Regions from separate parts of the Metabacillus flavus genome, predicted to be linked through region 2. Evidence: a T-box and tRNA genes for the amino acid it is inferred to sense, from the RefSeq annotation. Region 2 holds a T-box; the other regions hold tRNA genes.
What was found. A T-box is a leader RNA that pairs with one kind of tRNA and senses whether it is charged. The one in region 2 lies ahead of serS (serine--tRNA ligase), so its partner is inferred to be a tRNA-Ser.

Region 1: it has a tRNA-Ser gene. The T-box ahead of serS (serine--tRNA ligase) is inferred to sense a tRNA for this amino acid. The anticodon was not compared.
Region 3: it has a tRNA-Ser gene. The T-box ahead of serS (serine--tRNA ligase) is inferred to sense a tRNA for this amino acid. The anticodon was not compared.

What each region holds. Positions count from the first base shown of each region.
Region 1 covers NZ_JAGVRK010000001.1:267,474-272,963, reverse strand. Annotated here, with positions in the region: rRNA gene J9317_RS01585 (16S ribosomal RNA) at 1-448, opposite strand, end outside; tRNA gene J9317_RS01580 (tRNA-Gly) at 533-606, opposite strand; tRNA gene J9317_RS01575 (tRNA-Pro) at 626-702, opposite strand; tRNA gene J9317_RS01570 (tRNA-Arg) at 719-795, opposite strand; tRNA gene J9317_RS01565 (tRNA-Leu) at 861-946, opposite strand; tRNA gene J9317_RS01560 (tRNA-Leu) at 965-1,046, opposite strand; tRNA gene J9317_RS01555 (tRNA-Lys) at 1,062-1,137, opposite strand; tRNA gene J9317_RS01550 (tRNA-Gln) at 1,141-1,215, opposite strand; tRNA gene J9317_RS01545 (tRNA-Glu) at 1,282-1,353, opposite strand; tRNA gene J9317_RS01540 (tRNA-Ser) at 1,369-1,459, opposite strand; tRNA gene J9317_RS01535 (tRNA-Asn) at 1,485-1,559, opposite strand; gene J9317_RS01530 (SprT family protein) at 1,698-2,147, opposite strand; gene cmpA (cortex morphogenetic protein CmpA) at 2,260-2,370, shown strand; gene J9317_RS01520 (Tex family protein) at 2,405-4,573, opposite strand; gene J9317_RS01515 (PP2C family serine/threonine-protein phosphatase) at 4,799-5,398, opposite strand; gene sigB (RNA polymerase sigma factor SigB) at 5,395-5,490, opposite strand, start outside.
Region 2 covers NZ_JAGVRK010000001.1:24,387-29,876, forward strand. Annotated here, with positions in the region: gene J9317_RS00100 (serine hydrolase) at 1-627, shown strand, start outside; gene pdxS (pyridoxal 5'-phosphate synthase lyase subunit PdxS) at 805-1,686, shown strand; gene pdxT (pyridoxal 5'-phosphate synthase glutaminase subunit PdxT) at 1,703-2,293, shown strand; T-box leader at 2,347-2,545, shown strand; gene serS (serine--tRNA ligase) at 2,740-4,026, shown strand; tRNA gene J9317_RS00120 (tRNA-Ser) at 4,095-4,187, shown strand; gene J9317_RS00125 (DUF2705 family protein) at 4,384-5,352, opposite strand; gene J9317_RS00130 (ABC transporter ATP-binding protein) at 5,349-5,490, opposite strand, start outside.
Region 3 covers NZ_JAGVRK010000001.1:3,058,137-3,063,626, forward strand. Annotated here, with positions in the region: gene glgB (1,4-alpha-glucan branching enzyme) at 1-1,172, opposite strand, end outside; gene J9317_RS15600 (GNAT family N-acetyltransferase) at 1,691-2,194, shown strand; tRNA gene J9317_RS15605 (tRNA-Glu) at 2,283-2,354, opposite strand; tRNA gene J9317_RS15610 (tRNA-Ser) at 2,362-2,452, opposite strand; tRNA gene J9317_RS15615 (tRNA-Asn) at 2,517-2,591, opposite strand; tRNA gene J9317_RS15620 (tRNA-Ile) at 2,598-2,671, opposite strand; tRNA gene J9317_RS15625 (tRNA-Gly) at 2,686-2,759, opposite strand; tRNA gene J9317_RS15630 (tRNA-His) at 2,766-2,841, opposite strand; tRNA gene J9317_RS15635 (tRNA-Phe) at 2,856-2,931, opposite strand; tRNA gene J9317_RS15640 (tRNA-Asp) at 2,993-3,069, opposite strand; tRNA gene J9317_RS15645 (tRNA-Met) at 3,074-3,150, opposite strand; tRNA gene J9317_RS15650 (tRNA-Ser) at 3,265-3,357, opposite strand; tRNA gene J9317_RS15655 (tRNA-Ile) at 3,371-3,447, opposite strand; tRNA gene J9317_RS15660 (tRNA-Met) at 3,452-3,528, opposite strand; tRNA gene J9317_RS15665 (tRNA-Ala) at 3,550-3,625, opposite strand; tRNA gene J9317_RS15670 (tRNA-Pro) at 3,640-3,716, opposite strand; tRNA gene J9317_RS15675 (tRNA-Arg) at 3,720-3,796, opposite strand; tRNA gene J9317_RS15680 (tRNA-Leu) at 3,812-3,897, opposite strand; tRNA gene J9317_RS15685 (tRNA-Gly) at 3,907-3,981, opposite strand; tRNA gene J9317_RS15690 (tRNA-Leu) at 3,994-4,078, opposite strand; tRNA gene J9317_RS15695 (tRNA-Lys) at 4,097-4,172, opposite strand; tRNA gene J9317_RS15700 (tRNA-Thr) at 4,433-4,508, opposite strand; tRNA gene J9317_RS15705 (tRNA-Val) at 4,531-4,606, opposite strand; rRNA gene rrf (5S ribosomal RNA) at 4,956-5,071, opposite strand; rRNA gene J9317_RS15715 (23S ribosomal RNA) at 5,204-5,490, opposite strand, start outside.

The DNA of each region.
Region 1 (5,490 bases), 240 kb from region 2:
TTGTTCTTCCCTAACAACAGAGCTTTACGATCCGAAAACCTTCATCACTCACGCGGCGTTGCTCCGTCAGACTTTCGTCCATTGCGGAAGATTCCCTACTGCTGCCTCCCGTAGGAGTCTGGGCCGTGTCTCAGTCCCAGTGTGGCCGATCACCCTCTCAGGTCGGCTACGCATCGTCGCCTTGGTGAGCCATTACCTCACCAACTAGCTAATGCGCCGCGGGCCCATCTGTAAGTGACAGCATAACCGTCTTTTATCTTCGAACCATGCGGTTCGAAAAGTTATCCGGTATTAGCTCCGGTTTCCCGGAGTTATCCCAGTCTTACAGGCAGGTTGCCCACGTGTTACTCACCCGTCCGCCGCTGACCTCCGAAGAGGTCCGCTCGACTTGCATGTATTAGGCACGCCGCCAGCGTTCGTCCTGAGCCAGGATCAAACTCTCCAAAAAATAGTTTGACTAGCTCTTGTTTGTTGCTCTAGAATTAACGTTGGCACTTCGATTTGTTTAGTTTTCAAAGATCATTTGCAAAAATGGAGCGGGTGATGGGAATCGAACCCACGACATCAGCTTGGAAGGCTGAGGTTTTACCATTAAACTACACCCGCATTATTATATGTATACTTCTGGTCGGGAAGACAGGATTCGAACCTGCGACCCCTTGGTCCCAAACCAAGTGCTCTACCAAGCTGAGCTACTTCCCGCAACCGCAAGTTTATATGGCGCGCCCGAGAGGACTCGAACCTCTAACCTTTTGATTCGTAGTCAAATGCTCTATCCAATTGAGCTACGGGCGCATCGGCGACTTATATATAATATCAAATCGTTATTTTTTTGTCAACACTTTTTTAAAAATGTTTTTTGGTGCGGCCGAGAAGAGTCGAACTTCCACGGGGTTGCCCCCACTAGGCCCTCAACCTAGCGCGTCTGCCATTCCGCCACGACCGCATGTTAAGTGAAATAAAGTGCGGGTGAAGGGAGTCGAACCCCCACGCCGTAAGGCGCTAGATCCTAAGTCTAGTGCGTCTGCCAATTCCGCCACACCCGCATATTAAAATGTAAATGGTGAGCCATGAAGGACTCGAACCTTCGACCCTCTGATTAAAAGTCAGATGCTCTACCGACTGAGCTAATGGCTCGGATGGCTGGGCTAGCTGGATTCGAACCAACGCATGACGGAGTCAAAGTCCGTTGCCTTACCGCTTGGCTATAGCCCACTATTCTTAATTCGTCCACAGGAATTTATCCTCTGTACGCATCAAAACTTGTCCGAAAACAATAAATGACCCGTACGGGATTCGAACCCGTGTTACCGCCGTGAAAGGGCGGTGTCTTAACCGCTTGACCAACGGGCCATATTAAAAATAAGATGGCGGAGAAGGAGGGATTTGAACCCTCGCGCCGCTTACGCGACCTACACCCTTAGCAGGGGCGCCTCTTCAGCCACTTGAGTACTTCCCCATCTGTGTACTGCCTAATAAAAATATGGCTCCGCAGGCAGGACTCGAACCTGCGACCGATCGGTTAACAGCCGATAGCTCTACCACTGAGCTACTGCGGAATAACAAATAGCAGACTTTCTTTATTATAGGTAAATTATGACTCAAAGTCAATACTATTATTCAACAATTAAATTATTGAGCCCGTCTCTCAACGACGGCTTTTATAATTTACCATACATACCAACGGTCGTCAACACCTAAATCATCTGTTTAATCCGCCCTCCACACTTTCCGCATACATACTTCTTCGTATCCATTCGCCGTTTGCGTTCAAAGCGCTGAAGACATTCCTTGCATTTATATAAATGAAGCGGCTTTTGGGATTTCAGAGATGGTATAGGCGTACAAAAACGGGGTGCTCCAACCTGTTTCATCAATATCCTGAAGTCCGGATCCCGATGACGGTATCCTTTTCCCTCTAGATGAAGATGGTAGTGGCAGAGCTCGTGCTTAATAATGCCCTCAATCTCCTCTTTGCCATGCTCATCAAGCTGCTTAGGATTGATTTCAATATTGTGGGACGAGAGCATGTATCTTCCGCCAGTTGATCTGAGTCTGTTATTGAATACCGCATTATGGGTAAATGGTTTATTAAAATACTTGGAAGATATTTCTTCGACAAGCATTTGCAGCTGCTGCTGATCCATAGGAATGCAACACCTTTCTCTATTCAGCCTTGTTCAAAGAACAGGACATTTATTCTTTGCATACATTAGCTAATACCCATACTCCATTATAACGATTAAGGAGGTATGAGCAATGCCATCATGGTTAAAAAATCAGATGATGCGTGCTTTTCATGAAAAAAATTGCTATCAGATAAAGCTGCTGAATCAGTGCTGGTATTTTTACAGAAAAAAACACTGCTAATCGGGAGCAGTGTTTTCTCGGTTCTTGAATTTTTTTATTGATCAGACAGCATGGTTAATGAAACTCTTCCTTTATGAACGTCAACTGAGTCTACCCAAACGGTCACAACGTCGCCTACGCTCACAACATCCAGCGGATGCTTTACATACTGCCGGCTCAGTTTTGATATGTGAACAAGACCGTCCTGTTTTACTCCAATATCCACGAAAGCGCCGAAATCAACTACATTCCTTACCGTTCCCTGAAGTTCCAATCCTTTGCTCAGATCCTCAAGCTTTAATACATTTTTCTTCAGCAGAGGCTTCGCAACTTCATCACGGGGATCGCGTCCGGGCTGAACCAATGCATCACATATATCTTTTAGTGTCAGCTCCCCTACGCCAAATTCAGCTGAAGCTTCTTTTATATCCAGGTTCTTTATTTTTTCCTTGAGGCTTTCGCTGCCCAGTTCGTCATACGTAGTATCCAAGTGCATTAACAGCGCCGTTACTACTTTATAGCTTTCAGGGTGAATGGACGTCCGGTCTAGCGGCTGATCTCCATCAATTACCCGAAGGAAGCCTACTGCCTGTTCATATGTCTTTGCACCTAAACGGGGAATCCCTTTGAGCTGGGTTCTGCTTGTAATTTTTCCTAGCTCTTCCCGCTTTTTCACAATGTTTTGAGCAACCGTCTTTGAAAGACCGGATACGTATTGAAGCAGGGCTGGCGAAGCGGTGTTTACGTTCACTCCAACTCTGTTCACCACTGTTTCCACAACAAATGTCAGGGATTCGTTCAGGTTTTTCTGGCTTACATCATGCTGATATTGACCGACGCCAACCGATTTCGGATCAATTTTGACAAGTTCAGCGAGTGGATCCTGAAGTCTTCTCGCAATGGAAACCGCACTTCTTTCCTCTACTTTCAGGTCAGGGAACTCCTCTCTTGCTAAATCAGAGGCCGAGTATACACTCGCTCCGGCTTCATTCACAATAAGATACGCTAAATCTTTTCCGGATTGCTGGATGGCATCGGCTGCGAGCTGTTCACTCTCTCTCGATGCCGTTCCATTCCCGACAGCAATTACTTCAATTTGATAGTCATCAATCAGTTTAAGAATGGTTTGCAGCGCTTCTTCCCGCTTATTAACCGGTGCGTGCGGATAAATTACCCCGATGTGAAGCACCTTTCCGGTTTCACTGACAACCGCAAGCTTGCATCCTGTCCGGTATGCCGGATCCAGACCAAGAACCACCCTTCCTTTCAAAGGAGGCTGAAGCAGCAGGTTTCTTAGGTTTTCCGAAAAGATATGAATAGCCTGTGCATCGGCTTTTTCCGTCAGTTCTTTTCTGATTTCCCGTTCAACAGAAGGCTCAATCAAGCGTTTATAAGCATCCTCAATCGCTTCTTCCATTAGCTGTTTCCCTGTGGTGTGCTTAGAACCAAGCTCCTGTCTGATCAGATAGGCCAGCATTTGGTCAGCAGGGGTTTTCACTGATATGCGTAGGATATCCTCTTTCTCTCCGCGGTTCATAGCCAGTACCCGATGGGGTGCCGCTTTTTGGACAGGCTCCTCATAATCGTAATACATCTCAAAGACATTCTTTTCATCCTTCTCTTTGTCTTTGGCTGCAGTGACAATCATGCCTTTTTTGAACGATTGCTCCCGAATCCACTTTCTATAGGCTGGTTCGTCCGCTATTTTCTCTGCTATGATATCCTTCGCTCCCTGCAAAGCATCTTCCGCTGTTTCGACACCTTTATCAGCATCTATGAAGTCTTTAGCCTTTTGTTCCGGTTTTTCAGAGGCTGGCAGCTGCATAATCCACTCCGCGAGCGGCTCAAGCCCTTTTTCCTTCGCAGCTGTAGCCTTTGTACGTCTTTTTTGTTTGTAAGGTCTGTATAAATCCTCCACCTGCTGAAGTTTTACAGCAGCTGCAATGTCTTTTTTCAGTTCATCCGTTAATTTGCCTTGCTCTTCAATTAAGCGGATTACTTCCGCTTTTCTGCCTTCAAGGTTAAGCATGTATTGCCACGATTCAGAAATGTCTCTGATCTGCACCTCATCCAGCGCACCTGTCATCTCTTTACGGTAACGAGCGATAAAGGGTACCGTGTTTCCTTCTTCAAGAAGGGCAATGACACTTTTCACTTGCTTATAAGGAATTTTCAAGTTTTCAGTCAGTAATTTTAATAAACGTTCCTGATTTTCCAGTTCCATCGTACACAGCCTCCGATTAGCGAGATGTATCTATCATAACAAAAAATAAGGCTGGTTTCGCAACCTTTGTAAAGATTGGGAATGGCTGATTTCCACTCCAGGTAGTTCGGTTTCAGCATGGCGGGCCGTGAGCCTTCATTTTTTTGAGAAAGGCTATTTTCGATAGACATTGTTGTTTTAACAAACAGACAGCAAAATAAATAGCCGGCCAATTTTTTAAGTGTTTTAAAAAATTTGACCGACTATATAGGTTAAATCATCGTCACGATTGAGCGTGTATGATTCTAATGCTTCTGATAAATGTTCTACAGTATCATTATCTCTAAGCAATGATTTAACAGCCGAGATTTTCAGCCCATCCGAATGGACAATAAATTTAGCACCCGGCTGATAGGAATAAGAGTTGATTTTAAATTTTTGAGGTTTGCCGGACATGTACCCGAGGACAGGCAGAGGATAGACGAAGTCTCCCGCTGGATTATACAGTACAAAACGTATATTTCCAATCGATCCATAGGCTAGCTGCTGATCTGCAAACGTCATTTTAAAAATAGCAACTGTTGCACCGCGCTTTTCCTTCAATGCCTGATTACAGCGGATTAATAGCTGCTCGACATCTTCTTCATGGTGCATTTCCACCAAATCACTGATTGCCTGAGATGATTCATGTGCCAATCCTCCGCTGCCCAGCCCGTCCGCAAGAGAACAAATAAAATATTCATCTGTTGTTTTCATAAAGAAGCTGTCTCCGCAGAGAACTTTTCCTTTTTTTTGAAGCTGAAAGGCCAAAGCGCGAATTCGTTCATTTGTTTCCCGCTCAATCATTGATAATACTCCAAAGATTTATCTGCTGCCAAAGCTTCCTTCAGCTTATGGATGGCTCTGCGCTGAAGCCTTGAAACATGCATTTGAGAAAT
Region 2 (5,490 bases):
TTGATTTATGAGTATGAAGGAGTAGACGGACTCAAAACAGGATCAACAGATTCTGCCGGATCTTCCTTTACGGCTACAGCTGAGAAAAATGGGATGCGTGTGATCACGGTTGTAATGGATGCTTCTGATGGAACAGGCGATTTAAAATCTCCTCGTTTCAAAGAGACGAAAAAGCTTCTTGATTTTGCCTACAATAATTATTCTGTAGAAGAGCTTTATCCTGCAGGCTATCAAATTAAAGGCAAATCTTCTATTCCGGTAGTCAGCGGAAAAGAAAAAGAAGTTCAAATTCAAACGGATAAGCCTATGACGGTTGCCATGAAAAACGGTGAAAAAGGCAACTACAAGGCTAAATATGTGATTGATAAAAAGAAACTCAATGAAAACGGCGAGCTGGCTGCACCTTTTAAAGCAAAAGAAGCGGTTGGGAAAATGGTCGTAGATTATAAAGGCGAAGAAAAAGATTATGGTTTCCTGACTGGTGAAGCAGGCGGCGAAGTCAACGTGGTTACAAAAGAAGGCGTAGAGAAAGCCAATTGGTTTGTTCTTACAATGAGAGGCATTGGCGGATTCTTTGCCGGTCTTTGGGACAGTGTCGTTCAAACTGTATCCGGCTGGTTTTCATAATGAAGAAAAAGACACCTCGAAGAGGGTGTCTTTTTTAGCTATTGGAAGCTTTTACAGTGAACTTTTAGAATATTGAATATGTATCTGTATAATAGTATAGGATTATTCGGGGATATGAGATAAAATAGAGGATATGATTTCATAAACTACAATGTTGAGTATAGAGGGGGATTTACAATGAATACAGGTACAGATCGAGTAAAACGCGGCATGGCAGAAATGCAAAAAGGCGGCGTTATTATGGACGTTGTGAATGCAGAGCAGGCTAAAATCGCAGAGGAAGCCGGCGCAGTAGCCGTTATGGCTCTTGAGCGCGTTCCTGCCGATATCCGTGCAGCCGGCGGAGTAGCAAGGATGGCTGACCCTACGATTATCGAAGAAGTAATGAAAGCTGTCTCCATTCCGGTAATGGCAAAAGCCAGAATCGGACATATCGTAGAAGCCCGTGTATTGGAAGCTATGGGCGTTGATTACATCGATGAGAGTGAAGTTTTGACTCCTGCTGATGAAGAATACCACTTGAATAAACGTGATTATACTGTACCTTTCGTTTGCGGCTGCCGTGACCTGGGTGAAGCAGCACGACGCATCGGCGAAGGTGCATCCATGCTTCGCACAAAGGGAGAGCCTGGTACTGGAAACATTGTAGAGGCTGTCCGCCACATTCGTAAAGTGAATGCTCAGATCCGCAAGGTGGCAGGCATGAATGAAGATGAACTGATGACAGAAGCTAAACTATTAGGCGCACCATATGAGCTTCTTCTTCAAATTAAAAGAGAAGGCCGTTTGCCGGTTGTTAACTTCGCGGCTGGCGGTGTAGCAACTCCAGCAGATGCTGCTCTTATGATGCAGCTTGGATCTGACGGAGTTTTTGTAGGATCCGGGATCTTCAAATCCGAAAACCCGGCTAAATTTGCCCGTGCGATTGTTGAAGCTACGACTCATTATGAAGACTATGCGCTAATCGCTGAATTGTCTAAAGGCCTTGGAACAGCGATGAAGGGAATTGAAATTTCCACACTGCTGCCTGAAAACCGTATGCAGGAGCGCGGCTGGTAAAAAGGAGTTTTGCAAAATGTATACAATTGGAGTATTAGGACTGCAAGGAGCTTTCCGCGAGCATATTCGTTCCATTGAAGCAAGCGGAGGGAAAGCCGTTACGATTAAGCGGCCTGAGCAGCTGAATGAAATAGACGGATTGATTATTCCGGGCGGAGAGAGTACGACAATGCGCCGCCTGATTGACAAATACGGATTTATGGAACCGCTCCGCCAGTTTACATCAAGCCGCAAGCCGGTATTCGGAACGTGTGCAGGGCTGATTATTCTGGCTTCGGAGATTGTCGGCTACGAGGAAGGACATCTGGCGGTCATGGATATCAAGGTCGAGCGCAATTCGTTCGGCCGCCAGCGGGAAAGCTTTGAAGCAGACCTGACCATCACAGGAGTCGGGGATCATTTTACGGGCGTGTTTATTCGCGCTCCTCATATTGTGGAGGCTGGAGAGAATGTCGAAGTCCTCTCCAAACACAATGGGAGAATCGTCGCTGCGAGACAGGGCCACCTTCTCGGCTGCTCTTTTCATCCGGAACTGACCGATGACCACCGGATGACGCAGCTATTCCTTGAGATGGTGAAAGAATCAAAAGAAAAAGCTTCTGCATAAAAAGGTTGAAACTGGTTCAGACTTGTAGTAAATTATGAACTATCAAAGAAATCGTTAAAACATTGACAGGAAGCAGTAGCGAATGTTCCTTCTTAAGAGAGCCGGTGGGTGGTGCGAACCGGTGCTGGAAGTTTGTGAATCCGTCCTCGAGTGAAGCATTGAAATGCTTCCGGTCATGGCCGTTATCATGCAGAGCTGGAAGACTTCGGTCTTCAATTAGGGTGGCATCGCGGGTTAACTCTCGTCCCTTTATTGGGGACGGGAGTTTTTTGTTTTTTGGCTAGGTTTAAGCCGTGGAAGAAGGGAGACTCCTGAGCAGAGGGACAGGTGTGGCCCCCGCAAGCGCAAGGTACACACCGCCCGCCCCGCGGAAAGCGAACGCCTGCTAGCTGCAATCAACAGCCAAGTTTAACAGAGCTTAATTATTAAAAAAGGGAGAGATTACTGTGCTGGATATTAAATACTTGCGTCAAAATTTCGAAGAAGTTAAACAAAAGCTGTCTTTTCGAGGAGAAGATTTAACGGATTTTGAAAAATTTGAAGAGCTTGATTCTAAAAGACGCGAGCTGATTGTCGCTACTGAGGATCTGAAAAGCAAACGGAATGAAGTATCCGGTCAAATTGCTGCTCTTAAAAAAGAGAAAAAAGATGCAGATGATATGATCAAGGAAATGCGTGAGGTTGGAGACCGCATCAAAGAAATCGATGAGGAATTGCGCGGAGTGGAAGAAACGCTGGAAAAACTGCTTCTTTCTATTCCAAATATCCCGCATGAAAGTGTGCCGCAAGGGGATTCAGAGGATGATAATATTGAAATCCGCAAATGGGGAGAAATCCGCGAGTTTGCTTTTGAAGCGAAAGCACATTGGGATGTGGCAGACTATTTAGACATTGTGGACTTTGAGAGAGCTGCTAAAGTAACAGGAAGCCGCTTTGTATTCTATAAAGGCTTGGGGGCCCGCCTTGAACGTGCGCTGCTGAACTTCATGATGGATCTTCACAACGATGAGCATGGATATACAGAAATTCTGCCTCCATACATGGTGAACCGGGCAAGCATGACGGGAACAGGCCAGCTGCCTAAATTTGAAGAGGATGCATTTAAGATCAGAGAAGAGGACTACTTCCTGATTCCGACTGCTGAAGTGCCAGTCACGAACATGCACCGCGATGAAATCCTCGAGGCGTCTCAGCTCCCGATCAGCTACACAGCGTTCAGTGCATGCTTCCGTTCTGAAGCAGGATCTGCAGGCAGAGATACACGCGGACTCATCCGTCAGCACCAATTTAACAAAGTAGAGCTTGTGAAGTTTGTTAAGCCGGAGAACTCTTACCAGGAGCTTGAAAACCTGACAGGTCATGCTGAGAAGGTTCTTCAGCTTCTAAACCTTCCTTACCGGGTAATGAGTATGTGTACAGCGGACCTTGGATTTACGGCTGCGAAAAAATACGATTTGGAAGTATGGATTCCAAGCTACGGTTCTTATCGTGAGATTTCTTCTTGCAGTAATTTTGAATCTTTCCAGGCGCGCCGTGCGAATATCCGTTTCCGTCCGGAGCCGAAGGCAAAACCGGAGCCGGTTCATACACTGAATGGATCTGGTTTGGCGCTTGGACGCACAGTGGCAGCCATTCTTGAGAACTATCAGCAGGAGGACGGCAGCGTCATTATTCCTGAAGTCCTTCGCCCATATATGGGAAATAAAGAAGTTATTAAGCCTGCAGGCAAATAAATTAAACTTTTCTTAAATAGTGTGTTGACAAGGATTTTATGATTTGATATATTTATTCTTGTCGACACGGAGGAATACCCAAGTCCGGCTGAAGGGATCGGTCTTGAAAACCGACAGGAGGGTCAAACCTCGCGGGGGTTCGAATCCCCCTTCCTCCTCCATTTAATTATTATGTTACGCGCATATAAATTGGAGATTGTCTGGTCCGCTGCACATTTTGTGCAGCGGATTTTTTATTGTTTAGGAAATTATAAAATGAGTGGCTAAGTATTACTAGCTGTATCTCCGTCCAGCTTCTGCACTTTTGTTCTATGGTGAAAGTAAAAGGATGCCCGAGAAGGCATCCTTTTTGTTTGTTTAAATACTAACATCCTTCCTTTGAAAGAAGAAGAAGGTGATGGCCATAAAAATAATATAGTAAACGAGAAGCACCGCCAATGAAAACATAAGCGTCACACCTGGGAGGATTTCCTCCGCCGCTGAGAATTGCATCAGCTCAAGATGAGGGAACAGCAGCAGCTTAGCCCATTCCTGTTTTAAGCCGATCAGGAGCTGAACACCTATGTTTAATGCACTGTTCATGAAAAGAACGAAAATTCCAAAGCCCACTGCCATGGATTGGCTCTTGAAGAGAGTGGACAGCATAAAGGAAATCGTAACCACCATAATCAGATTTGGAATGAATAGCAGAATCTTTTCGATATACATATTTCCCACGGCTGCAATTACAGGTTCTCCGCCGCTGAAGGTCATGGGGGTTTCAGCAATTTTTGCACCGAAATCTCCTGCCCCGTATAGGAAGGTTCCCGCAATAACGTTTGCTGCCGCTAGGAATAGCAGAAGCAGAAAAGAGTACGCGACGACCGAAATGTATTTGGACAAAAGAATTTTCCACCTGCGATGCGGGCGGATCAGGAGCTGCTTAATGGTCCCATCCGAAAACTCTGAAGCTACACTCGTACTCGCGATGATGACACAGAATAAGGCGACGGTTGAGAAGAGAGCAACCCCGTCAGCATTTGCATATTGCCAGTTGCTTTTTAAAGCAGGGTTCACGTTCTTATCCAAGTAGAACTGTTTTTCAGCCGCTTGCTGGGCGAGATCTTCTTTCTCACCAGCATCAAGCTTTGGATCCTTTTGCTGCTGATTTAAATCAGCGATCTCCTGCTCAACACCGGGACGCCAGTTCGATTCTGTTTTCTCTTGATCGATATAGGCTGTTGCGACAGTCATGATAATGAGAAATACAGCCAGCAGAATAAAATAAATCCAAGATGATTTCTTTGCAAAGATCTTAATCCATTCATTTTTTACTAAATTCATCATGAGAGGGCCTCCTCCTTTTCTCTTGTCAGCTCAAGGAAACGGTCTTCCAATGATTTTTTGACAGGAGTCATCTCATAAACGAGAATTCCGTTCTCCGTTAATTCTTTAATGATTAATGGAAGAGACTCGTATTTTGCT
Region 3 (5,490 bases), 3.0 Mb from region 2:
TCATGCTGGTCCGTCTCCATATACTCCAGCACATCATTCATCCAGCCCATATTCCATTTATAATTGAATCCCAGCCCTCCATCCGAAACAGGGCTAGTAACCAAAGGCCAATCAGTAGAGTCTTCAGCAATCATAAGTGTATGAGGATCATAGGCAAAAACTGTCTCATTCAGCTTTTTCAAAAAGTTTACAGCGTATGGATTTTCAAACGAATCACTATTTGGCCAATAAAGCATGTTAGCTACCGCATCTACGCGGAAACCATCTATATGATATTTCTCCAGCCAAAACAGGGCATTCGAGATCAAAAAGCTATGTACTTCCGGTTTGCCCAAATCGAAATTGGCTGTACCCCAGACTACATTTTCCCGATCATTGTAGTTTGTATATTCAAATACCGGCTCCCCGTCAAACATATATAGACCATGTGCGTCCTTGCAAAAATGTCCCGGAACCCAATCCATGATCACTCCAAGGTCGTTTTGATGGCAGACATCGATAAACTCCATAAACTCCTTAGGTGTACCATATCGGCTTGTTGCAGAGAAATATCCTGTTCCCTGATAGCCCCATGAGCGGTCATATGGATGTTCAATTACCGGCATGAGCTCAATATGGGTAAATCCATGATCGATTGCATAAGGTATTAACTCTTCGCTTAGTTCTTTATATGAATAAAGGCTTCCATCCTCTTTCTTCTTCCAGGAAGCTAAATTGACCTCATAAATAAAGACAGGCTTTTGATAAATATTTTTTGTTTTTTTCTTTCTTTGCCACTTTTGATCGTTCCATTTGTACCCTTCCAAATCGGCTACAATAGAAGCTGTATTAGGTTTAAGCTCTGAATAAAAAGCAAACGGGTCAGCTTTCAGCAGCCTGGAACCATTTTTGGCAATCAGTTCGTACTTATATACATCTCCTAGCTTCAAATCCGGAAAGAACCCAGTCCATATCCCTTCATTGCTTACTTTCTCAAGTACGTAATCCGTGCCCTTCCACTGGTTAAAATCACCAGCAATTCTTACCTGTTTTGCATGTGGTGCCCACACAGTGAATTGAACTCCGCTTACTCCATCAATAGTCTTAAAATGAGCGCCAAATTGTTCAAAGCTCTTAAACAGGCTTCCTTCATGAAACAAATGAACCTCAAAATCTGTAGGACTTGCAATCATTCAGCATAAACCCTCCCCGCATTTTAGAGTGTATCTCAATCTATATACCCCTTTTACTACTTTTTAATTCTCTACTTTGAAAAAAAAACCCTTTTGTGCAAACGCTTTTATAATTAGACATAATCTAACAAATATTTATTGAAGGCATATAAAAAGTTATTTTTATAAATAGAAATGAGAAAAGTATATAAAAAATAGAGGTAAACCCCCTGCTGCAAAGGGGTTCTTTTATAACGAACGAATAAAACCATTATTTCAAAAACATGTTTTAATAGAAAATTTGTCGTAATTAGTCGAATTTTAATTTTCAAAAAAGCTAAATTGAAGGAAAAAATAAAGGAATTACCAGGGTACAGAAAAGATTAATTTTCTATTTAATCCTATAAACTACAATTAATGACCAATAAATTTTAAATAAAATGGAAAAGCTGTGTTCAAAAAAGGTTGCAGAATCCAGTGACATGGACTATATTTCTAAAAAGATGCCGCACAAGGAGGCCAATGACTTGTTAAGTTTAATGAAACCGGATTTTACTCTTAAACATGCATATATGGAGTTTTATGAGGAATGGAAAAACTCAGAAGAAAAAATCGTTCCATGGGTGGTAGCTGAAAACCCTGCTGACTTTGAAAAGTATCTGCACTATTTAAAGGAACAGGAGCAGGGGAAAAACATTCCTGAGAATTTTGTACCCCACTCTACCTATTGGCTTCTTTTGGACAAGGATCGCATTGCAGGAGCGGTTAACATCAGGCATAGGCTGAATGAATACTTAAAAGAACGGGGAGGCCACATTGGATACGGAATAAGACCTTCTGAGAGGCAAAAAGGATATGCCACAGCAATCCTGTCCCTGGCCCTGGCTGAAACAAAACGAATGGGGATTAAAGAAGTACTGGTTACGTGCGACAAAACCAATATCGCCTCAGAGAAGACGATTATAAAAAATGGAGGAAAATTCGATTCAGAGTTTACTGAAGAAAACGGGAATGTTGTAAAGCGATTTTGGATAGCCGATTGAACTGTCCTCGCTTAACAAGTATGGAGCACCGGTTTTATGCTTGAAAAGATAAAACAAAAAAACGCTGCATCTGCAGCGTTTTTTACAATGACCCGTACGGGATTCGAACCCGTGTTACCGCCGTGAAAGGGCGGTGTCTTAACCGCTTGACCAACGGGCCGAATAGATGGCGGAGAAGGAGGGATTTGAACCCTCGCGCCGCTTACGCGACCTACACCCTTAGCAGGGGCGCCTCTTCAGCCACTTGAGTACTTCCCCTTATACATAAATAGATGATCTGTGAAAGTATTCTCACAAACCTGTTTAACACTTATAATGAAAATGGCTCCGCAGGCAGGACTCGAACCTGCGACCGATCGGTTAACAGCCGATAGCTCTACCACTGAGCTACTGCGGAACAAAATGGGCCTGAATGGACTCGAACCATCGACCTCACGCTTATCAGGCGTGCGCTCTAACCAGCTGAGCTACAGGCCCATATTCAATAGAAATGGAGCGGGTGATGGGAATCGAACCCACTACATCAGCTTGGAAGGCTGAGGTTTTACCAGTAAACTACACCCGCATGAAATGGGGCGACTGATGGGAATCGAACCCACGAATGTCGGAACCACAATCCGATGCGTTAACCACTTCGCCACAACCGCCACTTCAATATAAATGGTGGCTCGGGACGGAATCGAACCGCCGACACATGGATTTTCAGTCCATTGCTCTACCGACTGAGCTACCGAGCCATTATAATTTTTTCGTCAGAAACTTTTGATTAAGTTATCTTATGTACCAAGAAAACATAAATGGCGGTCCGGACGGGACTCGAACCCGCGACCTCCTGCGTGACAGGCAGGCATTCTAACCAACTGAACTACCGGACCATTTTGGTTGCGGGGACAGGATTTGAACCTGCGACCTTCGGGTTATGAGCCCGACGAGCTACCAGACTGCTCCACCCCGCGATAATAAAAATTATTAAGTTTAGCTGCGCTTATAACTAACCTAATTTCTGAACATTTCTCTTACTCAGTATTACTGTCATAGCGGAAATAATACCTGCTAAAGTAAAGAGTATATGGAGGAGGAAGAGGGATTCGAACCCCCGCGGGGTTTGACCCCCCTGTCGGTTTTCAAGACCGATCCCTTCAGCCAGACTTGGGTATTCCTCCAAAGAATAAGTGATGGTGGACCTTGTAGGACTCGAACCTACGACCGGACGGTTATGAGCCGTCTGCTCTAACCAGCTGAGCTAAAGGTCCTATATGGTAGCGGCGGAGGGGGTCGAACCCACGACCTCACGGGTATGAACCGTACGCTCTAGCCAGCTGAGCTACGCCGCCATATAGTGATATATATAATATTGGTGGAGCCTAGCGGGATCGAACCGCTGACCTCCTGCGTGCAAGGCAGGCGCTCTCCCAGCTGAGCTAAGGCCCCATTATTCAAGGAAATGGTCGGGAAGACAGGATTCGAACCTGCGACCCCTTGGTCCCAAACCAAGTGCTCTACCAAGCTGAGCTACTTCCCGATATGGCGCGCCCGAGAGGACTCGAACCTCTAACCTTTTGATTCGTAGTCAAATGCTCTATCCAATTGAGCTACGGGCGCAAAATATTATAAGAGTGCCGAGGACCGGGATCGAACCGGTACGGTAGTCACCTACCGCAGGATTTTAAGTCCTGTGCGTCTGCCAATTCCGCCACCCCGGCGTTAAGGATTGGAGCGGAAGACGGGATTCGAACCCGCGACCCCCACCTTGGCAAGGTGGTGTTCTACCACTGAACTACTTCCGCAAAAAAAAGAAATGGTGCGGGTGAAGGGAGTCGAACCCCCACGCCGTAAGGCGCTAGATCCTAAGTCTAGTGCGTCTGCCAATTCCGCCACACCCGCTTGTTATATAAATCGAAATGGTGAGCCATGAAGGACTCGAACCTTCGACCCTCTGATTAAAAGTCAGATGCTCTACCGACTGAGCTAATGGCTCTCTGTTTTGCCTACACTCTGAAGTTTGCAAGACGCCCAAATCTCAGAAAGCTTATTCAAGCAGCGGCTCCATTTGGGCGCTGATGTTTTGCTTTGAAGATTATTCGAACGTGCTCTACCGACTGAGCTAATGGCTCTCTGTTTTGCCTACACTCTGAAGTTTGCAAGACGCCCAAATCTCAGAAAGCTTATTCAAGCAGCGGCTCCATTTGGGCGCTGATGTTTTGCTTCGAAGATTATTCGAACGTGCTACCAAGAAAGTGGTGCCGGCAAGAGGACTTGAACCCCCAACCTACTGATTACAAGTCAGTTGCTCTACCAATTGAGCTACACCGGCATTTGAATTTAGGTAAAATAAATGGTGGAGGATGACGGGATCGAACCGCCGACCCTCTGCTTGTAAGGCAGATGCTCTCCCAGCTGAGCTAATCCTCCATATAGTTTCGGCTTGCGATGAGCGGCGCATTGCGTTGTCGTCTTCACTCACTCCCATCCTCACGCACTTATGTGCGCTCCGGTGGTCGATCTTTCGACTCCTAGCACTGCTTGCTCCTCTCAACCCTCTTGCATTTACTTTGTTTGGTGAGGTTTCGGCTTGCGATGAGCGGCGCATTGCGTTGTCGTCTTCACTCACTCCCATCCTCACGCACTTATGTGCGCTCCGGTGGTCGATCTTTCGACTCCTAGCACTGCTTGCTCCTCTCAACCCTCTTGCATTTACTTTGATGAGTGGCTGTTTCGGTTTATGATCCGAATCGAATCATGCATTTATAATAAAATATATGCCTGGCGGCGTCCTACTCTCACAGGGGGAAACCCCCAACTACCATCGGCGCTAAAGAGCTTAACTTCCGTGTTCGGTATGGGAACGGGTGTGACCTCTTTGCCATAGTCACCAGACATATTCCATAAAAAAGCGGCAAGATTTATTATACTATGATTCCAGAAGAAATCAAGATATTTTTAATCTTTTTTTGCTCTTTCAAAACTAGATAACGATTGCTGCACGAGTAAAGCAGCCTTACTTGAATAAAGGTTAAGTCCTCGACCGATTAGTATTCGTCAGCTGCACGTGTCACCACGCTTCCACCTCGAACCTATCAACCTGATCATCTTTCAGGGGTCTTACTCTTGCGATGGGAAATCTCATCTTGAGGGGGGCTTCATGCTTAGATGCTTTCAGCACTTATCCCGTCCGCACATAGCTACCCAGCGATGCCTTTGGCAAGACAACTGGTACACCAGCGGTGCGTCCATCCCGGTCCTCTCGTACTAAGGACAGCTCCTCTCAAATTTCCTGCGCCCGCGACGGATAGGGA